One region of the Sporosarcina sp. Y1011 genome, then DNA from elsewhere that is predicted to be linked to it. Evidence: riboswitches for the same ligand, from Rfam matches in the RefSeq annotation. Region 1 holds a riboswitch; each other region holds the start of a gene.
What was found. Region 1 has a riboswitch for S-adenosylmethionine ahead of AC25Y5_RS11780 (YezD family protein). Riboswitches for the same ligand answer to the same signal wherever they lie in the genome.
Positions count from the first base shown of each region.

Region 2: it holds a riboswitch for S-adenosylmethionine, as region 1 does, so the genes downstream of both, AC25Y5_RS10465 (bifunctional homocysteine S-methyltransferase/methylenetetrahydrofolate reductase) here and AC25Y5_RS11780 (YezD family protein) in region 1, are expected to answer to the same signal.
Region 3: it holds a riboswitch for S-adenosylmethionine, as region 1 does, so the genes downstream of both, AC25Y5_RS00910 (methionine ABC transporter ATP-binding protein) here and AC25Y5_RS11780 (YezD family protein) in region 1, are expected to answer to the same signal.
Region 4: it holds a riboswitch for S-adenosylmethionine, as region 1 does, so the genes downstream of both, AC25Y5_RS13700 (methionine ABC transporter ATP-binding protein) here and AC25Y5_RS11780 (YezD family protein) in region 1, are expected to answer to the same signal.

Region 1 covers NZ_JBYHFP010000009.1:32,739-35,859, reverse strand. Annotated here, with positions in the region: gene AC25Y5_RS11790 (methionine ABC transporter ATP-binding protein) at 1-404, opposite strand, end outside; gene AC25Y5_RS11785 (MetQ/NlpA family ABC transporter substrate-binding protein) at 410-1,231, opposite strand; gene AC25Y5_RS11780 (YezD family protein) at 1,343-1,513, opposite strand; SAM riboswitch class I at 1,800-1,910, opposite strand; gene msrA (peptide-methionine (S)-S-oxide reductase MsrA) at 1,980-2,540, opposite strand; SAM riboswitch class I at 2,640-2,750, opposite strand.
Region 2 covers NZ_JBYHFP010000007.1:16,943-20,063, reverse strand. Annotated here, with positions in the region: gene fabG (3-oxoacyl-[acyl-carrier-protein] reductase) at 1-399, shown strand, start outside; gene phaC (class III poly(R)-hydroxyalkanoic acid synthase subunit PhaC) at 482-1,570, shown strand; SAM riboswitch class I at 1,752-1,859, shown strand; gene AC25Y5_RS10465 (bifunctional homocysteine S-methyltransferase/methylenetetrahydrofolate reductase) at 1,932-3,121, shown strand, end outside.
Region 3 covers NZ_JBYHFP010000001.1:172,671-175,791, reverse strand. Annotated here, with positions in the region: gene AC25Y5_RS00915 (methionine ABC transporter permease) at 5-676, opposite strand; gene AC25Y5_RS00910 (methionine ABC transporter ATP-binding protein) at 666-1,679, opposite strand; SAM riboswitch class I at 1,782-1,892, opposite strand; gene AC25Y5_RS00905 (aminotransferase class I/II-fold pyridoxal phosphate-dependent enzyme) at 2,061-3,121, shown strand, end outside.
Region 4 covers NZ_JBYHFP010000013.1:54,461-57,581, reverse strand. Annotated here, with positions in the region: gene gcvH (glycine cleavage system protein GcvH) at 1-291, shown strand, start outside; gene AC25Y5_RS13710 (toprim domain-containing protein) at 499-840, shown strand; gene AC25Y5_RS13705 (thioredoxin family protein) at 855-1,154, shown strand; SAM riboswitch class I at 1,209-1,319, shown strand; gene AC25Y5_RS13700 (methionine ABC transporter ATP-binding protein) at 1,740-2,765, shown strand; gene AC25Y5_RS13695 (methionine ABC transporter permease) at 2,758-3,121, shown strand, end outside.

The sequences.
Region 1 (3,121 bases):
GCTGGATAGTGTCCCGCACGATCCGTCAAGCCAACCATGTCAAGTAATTCTGCGACGCGTTTCTTGATTTCACTCTTGCTTTTGCCCGCAGCTTTCAATGAAAATGCGACATTATCTGCAACTGTTTTCGAGCTGATCAAGTGGAAATGTTGAAAAATCATGCCAATCTTCACACGTTCTTTCTTTATCTCTCTCTTCGTCAATGAAGTCATTTCTTTTCCGTCGATGAAGATTTGCCCCGCCGTCGGTGCTTCCAACATGTTCAAGCAACGCAACAATGTACTTTTCCCAGCGCCACTGTAGCCAATAATTCCGAAGATTTCACCTTGCTGAATGGTCAAGGTGACATCTTCAACAGCCTTCACGTCTTTATATTGTTTTGTCACATTGACGATTTCAATCATTTAAGTCACTCCTTTTCTGCTTGATAAGGTGGTAGCACATAACCCGCTGCATTTTCTTTCGTGTATTCATAGAACTCGTCGGAATGATACGCTGCTTTCAATGCTTTGGCGAACGGCTTGTCTTCGTCTTCTTTTCGTATCGTCAAGTAAATCAAGTAATCTTCAGATGTTTTCTCCACATCGACCGCTTCTGTTAATTTCAAACCTGATGCAAGTGCAAAGTTACCATTAACGAATGCGAAGTCAGCATCGCCGAGTGACCTTGGTGTTTGCGCCGCATCCAGTGGTTGGATTTTCAAGTTGTATTTATTGGTTGCCACGTCTTTTTCGGAAGCTGTTATCGGATTAACATCCTCAAAGATTGTGATCCAGCCGTATTCTTCCATCATGTTCAAAGATCTTGCCAGGTTTGTCGGGTCGTTTGGCAACGTCACCGTCATGCCTTCTTTCACATCCTCAAGAGCTGTATGTTGGTCGGAATAAATTGCAATTGGAGCAGTCGGAACGCCATATGCAGGAACGAGGTCCATGTCATGGGATTCATTGAAATTCACTAAATAGTTTCGATTTTGGAATAAGTTCGCGTCGATATTTCCTTCATTCAGCGCATTGTTCGGCTGGATATAATCATTGAACTCGACAATCTCAACTTCGAAGCCGTCTTTTTCAAGTATAGGAATAATCCCTTCCTTCAATTGATCACTATAAGGACCCGCTGTTGCGCCGATCTTAATCTTCTTTTCATCATCCGCAGATGCAGACCCGCAACCCGCCAATACCAGTACGCTAATTGCAATTAGCAATAAATTTCTAAACACTTTTTTCATCTTCTATTCCTCCTAAATTTCTATATTATATACAAAAAAGGCCTCTAGCACTTCGCAAAATTGTCTTAAACAATCTCGAATGTCAAGAGGCCTCCGGTTGTCCGGTCAGCTTCACTTCTTATATTCAGTTTTCAATACTGGGAACCGTTTTTTCTCGGTTCGATCGATTTGAACGATTTGTCCTTCATGGATGGTAATGTGTACCTCTCCAAAATCCAAACCCTTCAGTGCCTGCGTAACCGCATCGATATTAACTACATCCTCATTCACTTTCAAAACCATTGCGCATCCTCCTTTTTTTAAACTGACGATTGGCAATCAATTACGCCTCGGCGTAATTGCGTCCAGATTTTGAATCGAGCTTGCTCGATTAACTCCTTTCAAAATCTGTGACATCCGCCGGAGGCTTTATCTTTGTTCAGCGGGCGTTTGGACACCTATTGAACAGGATAACAAAACCGCATTCATCTCCCACCTATGGAGGTGAGTGTCTTCTGCTGAATAAAGATAAAAAAAAGACCCCTTGAGAACGAAGAGGTCGCCGAAACACGTAGTTTGTAGGCAAAACCTCTCATCTGTCAGATGACGAACGACATCTGCTGGAATTGGCACCGTTTGAATGAATTCAATGGTTGCTGAGGCGTCAAAGGGCCAGTCCCTCTGCCTCTCTTTATAAGAGTTTTGTTTATGTAATTGATATTCATAATAATCCATCTATTCCGATGTGTCAACTATACTTTAAAACTATTTACTTTTTAAGTGACGCCTCTACCAACTTTTCATTCCAATTCTCGCGAATGAAGGGCGCTCTTCCCGACTCTTCTTTGAAGACTTTATACTTTTCCGGGTTCTTTTGATAATAGTCTTGATGATAGTCCTCGGCAGGATAAAAGATAGTTGCTTCAACGATTTCAGTAACAATTGGTTTTTCAAAGCGACCACTTTCGATCAAAGCCTCTTTTGAGCGTTCCGCAACTTGTCGCTGTTCCTCATTATGATAGATGATCTCCGTGCGGTAAGAAGTTCCCCGACTGCCAAACTGTCCGTCTGCATCCGTTGGGTCAATTTGCTGCCAATAAAGTTCTACTAGTTTTTCGTATGAAAAGAGAGTCGGATCGTAGGTGATTTGCACCGCTTCTGTATGTCCCGTAACCCCTGCACGCACTTCCTCGTACGTCGGATTTTCAGTGACGCCGCCAATATAACCAGAAACTACTTTTTCAATACCGGGTTGCGTATCAAACGGCTGCACCATACACCAAAAACACCCACCCGCAAATGTCGCCAATTCAACTTTTTTCTCAGTCATCATAATCCCCCTTTTCGTAATAATAAACGCCCCTGCCATACAAAAACGACCCCTTTCTAAAAAAAGAGGTCGCCGCATGACAAATATCGCGTGCAAAACCTCTCATCTGTCAGATTCATAATAAATCTGTTGAAATTGGCACCGTTTGAACATAGTTCAATGGTTGCCGAGGCTTCACAGGGTCAATCCCTCCGCCTCTCTTTATAAGAGTTTTAGCTATGTAATTGATATTCATACTAGTCTATCCATTTAGATAAGTCAATGTCTGAAAATATAATTTCGTGATTTTTTACTATATTGAGTAAGATATACGATGTTTGTGTGTTTAATATCATGTGTTAAAAGAACTAGAGGTAAGCAGCATTGATAATTTTTTTAAGTAGGTAAGTAAGTGTGTGGAATTGGTGCTATTGGTGCTTTAGGATTATAGATAGTTAGCCGATTTAAATTTGGTTGGGTTTCTTTATTACTTCTTAATGGTTTTTCTGAATAGCGTTTGGTGTGACTTAGTGAGTGTCGGTGAGTCTATTTTGTGGGGTGTGGATATCGGCGGTTGGAAACCGTATTTGGGCGGCCTCACT
Region 2 (3,121 bases), on a different contig from region 1:
AATCTAAACAGTGTTTTCTATACAACATCGGAAGTTATTAATCATATGCTGGAGCAAAAGTCTGGACGAATCATTAACATAAGCTCAATCATCGGACAGGCTGGCGGATTCGGTCAATCAAACTATGCGGCATCAAAAGCGGGATTGATTGGTTTAACGAAATCACTGGCATTGGAAACAGCTAGAAGTGGAATTACTGTCAATGCTGTTTGTCCTGGATTTATCGAAACGGAAATGGTTGGAGAAATGCCTGAAAATGTAAAAGAGGGTATTATTGCAAAAATTCCAATGCAACGTTTGGGCCAAACAGAAGAAATTGCAGAAGCTGTATTGTTCCTTACACAAGCTAAGTATATTACGGGGCAAACAATCAATGTGAATGGCGGATTATACATGTAATAACCTACCATTTTTTACTTATGGAAAGGGTCTTCTGCAAGGAAGCCCTTATAAATGATTGAATTTTGATAGGAGGAAAAAAATGGGTTATTCTAGTATGAAAGATGCTGACAAATGGATGGATACAATGCCTGATGATATGAAGGTAGGTTTTGAACGAATTCAACGGATGACGTCGGTACTGACAAATGAGCCGGAACCAAAAGTCGGTCAAACACCTAAAGAAGTTATCTGGACAAAGAATAAAGCGAAACTATATCGCTATCAATCAACAGTCAAGAAAACAAATAGCGTCCCTATTTTAATGGTTTATGCATTGATCAATAAACCTTATATATTGGATTTAACACCTGGCAATAGTCTAATCGAACATCTTACAAACAAAGGCCACGACGTTTATTTACTGGATTGGGGTACTGCGGGTTATGAAGATCGATATATGAAATTAGATGATTATATCTTAGATTATATTCCGCGCGCTGTTAAGAAAGTATTGAAAACGTCGGATGCCAAGGAAATCAGTTTGCTCGGTTATTGTATGGGTGGGACGATGACTTCTATTTTTACGGCACTCCATCCTACACTGCCAATTCGTAATTTAATCTTCATGACGAGCCCTTTTGATTTTTCGGATGCAGGTTTATATACGAGTTGGTTAGACAAACGTCATTTTAACTTGAATAAACTAGTTGACACACTTGGTTTGATTCCTCATGATATGATTGATTTTGGTAACAAGCTGTTAAATCCGATAGCCAATTTTTATGGTCCTTATATCAGTCTGGCGGATCGCGCGGATAATGAGGAATTCGTTAACAATTGGAAGTTGATGCAGAAATGGTTGAATGACGGAATTCCATTTCCAGGTGAAGCCTATAGGCAATGGATTGGTGAGTTTTATCAAGAGAATAAATTAATTAATGATGAACTCTATATTAGAGGACAGAAAGTGGAGTTAAGCAAGATTACGGCAAATGTATTAAATATTGCCGGAAAGCATGATGTCATCGCTTCTCCTAACCAAGTAGAACCACTAAACGCTAAAATCTCAAGTAGAGATAAGACTTTCCATCTGACCGATACAGGTCACGTTTCAGTTGTTGCTGGTCGAAGAGCCATTAACAATACATTTCCGTTGATTGAAGAATGGTTAACAAAACACTCTTCATAATAATATAATACGAGTGAAAGCTGCTAACATGATTATATTATTGTGTTAGCAGCTTTTATTTTTTTGAAGTCAGAAAAATAAAAATGATAAGGAAAAGAATATTCGCATTTTACGAAAAAGTCCTTGACTGATACGAGTTATAACGATAGGATAATCATAGTTAGTGAAACTGAATATTGAATTCTTATCGAGAGAAGTCGAGGGACTGGCCCAATGACGCTTCAGCAACCAGCCATAATATGGTCAGGTGCTAATTCCAGCAGGAGAGAAATGTCCTGAGAGATGAAGAAGAACGAATTTTAAATCGTTAAGTCTTCTTTTCATGGAAGGCTTTTTTTGTATTAAAGGGGGATTGGGTGGAATGGGCTTACTGGAAGAACTGCAGACAAAGATATTGATTGCGGATGGGGCTATGGGGACGCTGCTCTATTCATATGGGATTGAGTACTGTAACGAAGAGCTTAATCTACAGAAACCGGAGATTGTGGAGAAAATTCACTTAGATTATATTACGGCTGGGTCAGATATTATTCAGACCAACACATACGGAGCCAATCTGCTTAAGCTGGAGCGTTATGGTTTAGAAAATCAAGTAAAAGAAATTAATGAAGCAGCAATTCAAATTGCAAAAAGAGCTGCTGCACCAGGTGGACAGTTTGTACTTGGTACGATAGGCGGTATCCGTGGGATTCGTAAAAGTGATGCGACGGTTGAAGAAATAATAAAAATGATTGATCAGCAAGCCAATTACTTATTGGCAGGGGATCCGGACGGGTTACTCCTAGAAACCTATTATGATTTTGAAGAACTTGTTGCTACTGTAAAGCATTTACGCAAACTAACAAATACGCCAATTATTGCCCAAGTATCAATGCATGATCCAGGCATTTTGCAAAATGGAATGCTACTTAACGAAGCGTTTCATCAGCTTGAAGCACTGGGTGCGGACATAGTAGGAGTCAATTGCCGACTGGGACCACATCATACGATTCAAGCTTTCGAACAAGTAACACTTCCTGAAAAAGCATTTCTTTCCGCTTCTCCAAACGCTAGTTTAATGGATGTTGAGGATGGACGGATTGTCTACGAATCAGAAGCTGATTATTTTGGGAGAGCTGCATTGCGTCTCCGGGAAGAGGGCGTGCGCTTAATTGGTGGATGCTGTGGAACGACGACAAAGCACATTGAGGCTGCGAAAAAATACATTGGAAATCTAGCGCCAATCTCGGAAAAAATAGTGACTCCTAGAAAGCCGATTGTAATTCGAGAGGCAGAACCGCAAAAAACAAAGCCGCTTCATGTGAAAGTAAAGACAGAAAGAACAATAATTGTAGAGTTGGATACACCACGTCATTTAGACATTACTGGATTCATTGAAGGTGCTAAGGCGTTAAATGCAGCAGGCATAGACTCTCTCACAATGGCAGATAATTCATTAGCCTCCCCACGCATTAGCAATTTGGCGATGGGATCGATGTTGAAACTGGAGCACCAGATTAGCCCGCTTGTTCATATTACATGTCGGGACCGCAATCTAATCGGGCTCCAATC
Region 3 (3,121 bases), on a different contig from region 1:
CCTATCATCTTTTATCAACAACTTTTGAAATACGATCTCCTGCAAATTGAATTAGTTGTACAAAAATTATTAATATCACGACAGTAACAACCATAATCGTATTGTCGTAACGATAATAACCGAATCGAATTGCTAAATCCCCGATTCCTCCACCGCCGACAACGCCTGCCATCGCCGAATAGGCGACTAAACTAATGACTGTCATTGTCACGCCTTGAATAATACTTGTCTTCGCTTCCGGCAGTAGCACATCTTTGATAATCATCCATGGCGTCGCACCAACCGCGATTGCAGCTTCAATGACGCCTTTATCAATTTCACGTAGCGAAGTCTGCACGATTCTAGCAAAAAATGGGATCGCAGCAGCAGATAACGAAACGCTCGCTGCGCCAGGACCAATCGGAGTTCCTACTATTAAAATAGTCAATGGGATCAGCGCGACTAGTAAAATAATGAACGGAACAGAACGAACCATATTGACGATAAAACCGAGAACTGAATTCAATGCCCTGTTCTCTAAAAACAGTCCTTTTTCCGTGGTGAACAATAGGATTCCTAACGGCAATCCAATAACCAGCGCAATGACAAGAGAAATACCTATCATATAAAGCGTCTCACCAAATGCTTTCGTAATATCAGGCATTAACTCTATAACATGTTGAATATCAATTCCCATATTCAATAACCTCCACTTGGGCAGCCCGCGATGACATATAGGCAATGGCCTTTTCTATTTCGTCATCTTTCCCTTTAAGTTCCATTAAAAAAGTACCTAGAGGCATTTCTTGAATATATTCAATCGAGCCATGAAGGAAATTACCTTGTACCCTAAATTGCTGGACCATATCTGAGATAATTCCCTCGCCCGCCACATCCCCTTTAAACATAACTTTAACGAGTTGTCCCGTACACCTACTCAATATTGCTGATGGAACATCAAATGATACGACACTACTGATAAATTCCTTGGTTAATGTTTCTTGAGGGTTTGAAAAGATATCATATACTTGTCCTTCTTCAATCACTTTGCCGTTTTGCATAATCGCCATTCGATCGCAAACTTCCTTCACTACATTCATCTCATGTGTAATAAGAACAATCGTAATACGCAATTCCTTATTGATTTTTTTCAAAAGCCGTAAGATTGATAGCGTTGTATTCGGATCGAGTGCGGAAGTTGCTTCATCACAAAGCAAAACGGATGGGTTATTCGCGAGCGCACGAGCAATGCCCACTCTCTGCTTTTGGCCACCACTTAACTGTGCAGGATAGACGTCACGCTTATCAGAAAGTCCGACCATTTCAAGCAACTCTGTCACCCGTGTATTTATTTTATCGGGAGATGTTTTTGCAGCTCGTAATGCAAATGCAATATTTTCAAATACAGTCTTTTGGCTGATTAAATAAAAGTGCTGAAAAATCATTCCGATTTTCAAACGCGCCAGACGAAGTTTATTTCCTTTTAGATTCATCAGATTTAAACCGTCGACTAAAATTGTTCCACTCGTTGGTTTCTCCAATAAGTTGAGGCATCTGATAAGTGAACTTTTCCCTGCGCCCGAGTAACCGACGATTCCGAAAATTTCTCCTGTGTTAATGTCTAACGACACATTGTCAACGCCGGTAACAACTCTTTCTTTAGTTGTATATACTTTCGACACGTTTTGTATTTGTATCATGAAAATCTCCTCTTTCTCTAAATGGAAGTATGAAATCTCTGGATGCCTGACCATATAAAAATGCTTCTTTCATAATAAGAAAGAAGCACCGAAAAAGGTTTCAGCTCATCTTTCAGAATGAAGTTCACTCTGTAGGAGTTAGCACCTACCTTGCTTTACACAAGGGGTTGCTGGACGTCATCGGGCCTATCCCTCAGTCTCTCTTGATAAGTACCATTATATTATTGTTTTGATAATATACTATTTATATTAATCATTTCTAATTAATTTGTCAACCTATCATCATGCCATCCTTTTCGGAAGTATTGTCAATTAAGCTTCAATCCATGTATACTAACCTTAAAATAATAGTTTTTACTATATAGAAAACGGGGTTATTAAATGGCACTATCAAATCGATTAAAAAACTTACCGCCGCACTTTTTCGCGTCACTTGTACGAAATGTTGAAGAAGCTCTTTCGGAAGGACGAGACGTTATTAACTTGGGGCGTGGTAACCCCGATCAACCTACTCCACCTCACATTGTAAAAGCACTTCAAGAAGCGGTTGAAGATCCAGCAACACATGGGTACTCCCCGTTCAGAGGTACGCCCGAATTAAAACAGGCGGTTGCCGACTTTTATAAGCGAGAATACGATGTTCAAATTGACCCGACAACAGAAGTCGCAATTCTATTCGGTACAAAACCCGGCTTGGTTGAGTTACCGCTTGCCATAATGAACGAAGGTGAATTACTTTTGCTTCCGGATCCTGGATATCCCGATTATTTATCAAGTGTAAGCTTGGCAAACATTAAATATGATTTAATGCCATTGGTAGCTGAGAATGATTTTTTACCTGATTATAATGCCTTAACGGAAGAACAAAAAAAACAAGCAAAATTAATGTATCTGAACTACCCGAATAATCCAACCAGCGCATCTGCCAATATACCTTTTTTCGAAGAAACTGTTGCTTTGGCGAAAGCCAATGATATTGCAATCCTTCACGACTTCGCTTATGGCGGAATTGGTTTTGACGGCGTTAAGCCTGTCAGTTTCCTCCAGGCGGAAGGTGCGAAAGACGTTGGTATTGAAACGTACACGTTGTCAAAGACTTATAACATGGCCGGTTGGCGGGTCGGCTTCGCTATCGGTAATGCCGATATCATAGAAGCAATCAACTTATTACAAGACCATCTATTCATTGATATTTTCCCGGCTGTTCAGCGCGCGGCTGCGGCTGCGTTAACAGGAAGTCAAGATTGTGTAGATGAACTCGTATCCCTCTACGAAGGTCGCAGAAATGTCCTAATTGCCGAATGTAGACGAATCGGTTGGGACGTCGTTGCCCCAACAGCTTCTTTCTTCGCTTGGTTGCCTGTTCCAAAAGGATATACAAGTGAGTCTTTAACCAATTTACTATTGGAAAAAGCGGACATTGCCGTTGCACCCGGACACGC
Region 4 (3,121 bases), on a different contig from region 1:
CAATCCGAACTTGGAGATATCGTATTCGTTGAACTTCCATCTGTTGGCGATGACATCAAAGCGGACGAGCCTTTCGGGAGCGTTGAGTCGGTTAAAACAGTATCTGAACTATATGCTCCAATCAGCGGTAAAGTACTTGAAGTGAACGAAGGACTAGAAGACAGCCCTGAATTCGTCAATGAATCACCGTATGAAAATGCATGGATGGTCGTCGTTGAACCTTCTAACACTTCTGAGTTGGACGAACTTATGTCTGCAGAAGCGTATGATAAAATGACAATCGGAGAATAATTGAAAATTATTCAGCAGTAGTTCAAAACCTTGCTGAATAAATTTCAAGCCTCCGGCGGATGCCACAGATTTTGAAAGGAGTGAATTGAGCAAGCTCAATTCAAAATCTGGGCGCAAATACGCCGAGGCGTATTTGATTTAACTGAGCGCCGGAATAATTCCGGCGTTTTTTGCATCTTACTGTCGATTTGCGAAGGAGGAACTCTCTTGTCGGATGAAAAAATCATCATAGTAGAGGGCGGTTCGGATAGAAAAAGATTAGCGCGTATACTTGCGGAGTCAGTCAAAATCATTTGTACGAACGGTACAGTAAGCCCATATCGGCTTGAAGAGTTGCTTGCGCCCTATGAAGAACAGGACCTGTATGTTTTTGTCGATGCTGATGAAGATGGTGAAAAAACGCGTATATTATTTAAAAGAGAATTTCCAGCAGCAATCCATCTATATACAGAAAAAGAGTACCGGGAAGTGGAGACGACCCCGTATAAAGTGTTAGCTGAAATACTACAAAATGCGGAATTCAAAATCCGACCCGAATTTTTACTTTAAAGGATGTAAGATAAATGGAAAATTGGACACGCGAACATTGGGAGGCAACTTTGAAGGACTCACCCGATTCTGCGTTTTATTTATATACACCGATGTGTGGTACATGTGCAGTCGCTTCTAAAATGATGAACGTCATTTCTGTCATGAAACCGGAAATGCCAATCGGGAAAGCGGATTTGAACTATGTGCAATCTATGGCAATTGACTATGAAATTGAAAGCGTTCCTTGCTTGTTAATACAGAAGGATGGCGTTGTACAACATAAAGTCTATGCTTTTCAGTCAGTCCCGTATCTGTTGGAATTGATTGATTGACAATCAAGACAGGAATTTGATATAATACGACTTAACCAACAATTGAATAGGTCGCTCTTATTAAGAGAGGTGGAGGGATAGTGCCCTACGAAGCCCGGCAACCGTCACGAAAGTGAAATGGTGCCAAATCACACAAAGTGCATAGCATACTTTGAGAGATGAGAGATTGGACAAACGTTTATTTTATGATAACGTAAAGCCTTTCTGCCCGTCTGCAGGAAGGTTTTTTTGTATTTGAAAAGCGGAAGGCGCCGGTAAAGGAACGCAACCTAAGTTCGCGACGTCCTGTCGCAACGGTTGCATGACCTGCATCCTGCCGGCCCCCGACAGGCATAAGGCAACGAAGGAAGGCAGCCCAAGTTCGCCGCGTCCTGCGGCAAAGGCTGCATACCTGCATCCTGCAGGCACGAAGGGGGCGTACCTAAGCCGCCACAGCGAAATGACTTGTGACCCGAGGGGCTGGCGCCTGCAGCTAGACAAGAAATGCGGAAGCGTCCGTTAAGATGCGACAGGCACAGTCAGTTTACGAAGATATACTTAATTTCAATTTACATTTACATAGACAAAATCTCAGAGGTGAAATCAATGATTCATTTAACGGATATTAATAAACGGTTCGGTGAAGGACCCGGCAGTATTACAGCGGTTGAAAATGTATCACTCGAAATAGCTGATGGTGAAATTTTCGGTGTGATCGGTTATAGTGGCGCTGGAAAAAGTACTTTGATTCGACTGTTGAACGGTCTAGAAATGCCTACTTCAGGAAGTGTGAATATCGGCGGTTTGGAAATGTCGGCTATCAAAGGCAAAGCGTTGAGGGAAGCGCGGCAGAAAGTGAGTATGATTTTTCAACATTTCAACTTGCTGTGGTCGCGGACGGTAAAAGACAATATTGCATTCCCGCTTGAAATCGCGGGTGTGCGAAAAGCCAAGCGCGAAAAGAAAGTGGCGGAACTGATAGAACTGGTTGGTTTGACTGGCCGAGAAAACGCGTATCCATCAGAATTATCGGGCGGTCAGAAACAGCGTGTAGGGATAGCCCGTGCACTTGCAAACGACCCTGAAGTCCTACTTTGCGACGAGGCGACTTCAGCTCTTGATCCGGAAACGACGGATTCGATACTTGATCTTCTGACTGGTATTAATGAAAGGCTTGGACTGACGATTGTTCTCATCACACATGAAATGCACGTAATCCGGAAAATCTGCCATAGGGTTGCAGTCATGGAAGCTGGGAAAGTTGTCGAGATGGGGGACGTACTCGATGTGTTCCAATCGCCAAAAGAGACCATTACGAAGCGATTTGTTTCTCAAGTGACGGAGCCCGCGGAAGCGAAGCAGGCAATGGCGCATATTAAGGATGAATTTCCAACAGGTACACTTATCAAGCTTGTTTTCGTTGGTGAGCAGACGGAACAACCTGTGCTCGCAAGTCTCATTCGGAAATACGATGTGGGTGTCACTATCGTCCAAGGAAACATTTCCCATACACATGGAGGAGCATATGGCTCACTTATCCTTCAGCTCCTTGGAGATTCAGCAATTATTGAGGAAGCAATTCAATACCTCAATGAAAATGATGTTCAGACAGAGGTGATCGGTAATGATTGAAAACCTTTTTCCGAATGTTGATTGGACTAAGATGTGGGAAGCGACAGTAGAAACGCTCTATATGACAGCAATTTCAACACTGTTCACATTGATTATTGGACTCGGACTCGGAATCATACTCTTCCTAACAAGTCCCGGACAACTGTGGTCGAATAAGTTGGTCAATGTTATTTCAGGGGCATTCGTCAATATTTTTAGATCAATCCCGTTTATCATATTAATCATATTGCTTATTCCGTTTACGAAATTTCTTCTTGGCACAATTCGCGGACCGGATGCAGCGTTGCCGGCACTTATTATTGGAGCAGCTCCATTCTATGCAAGAATGGTGTTGATTGCATTGCAGGAGATTGATA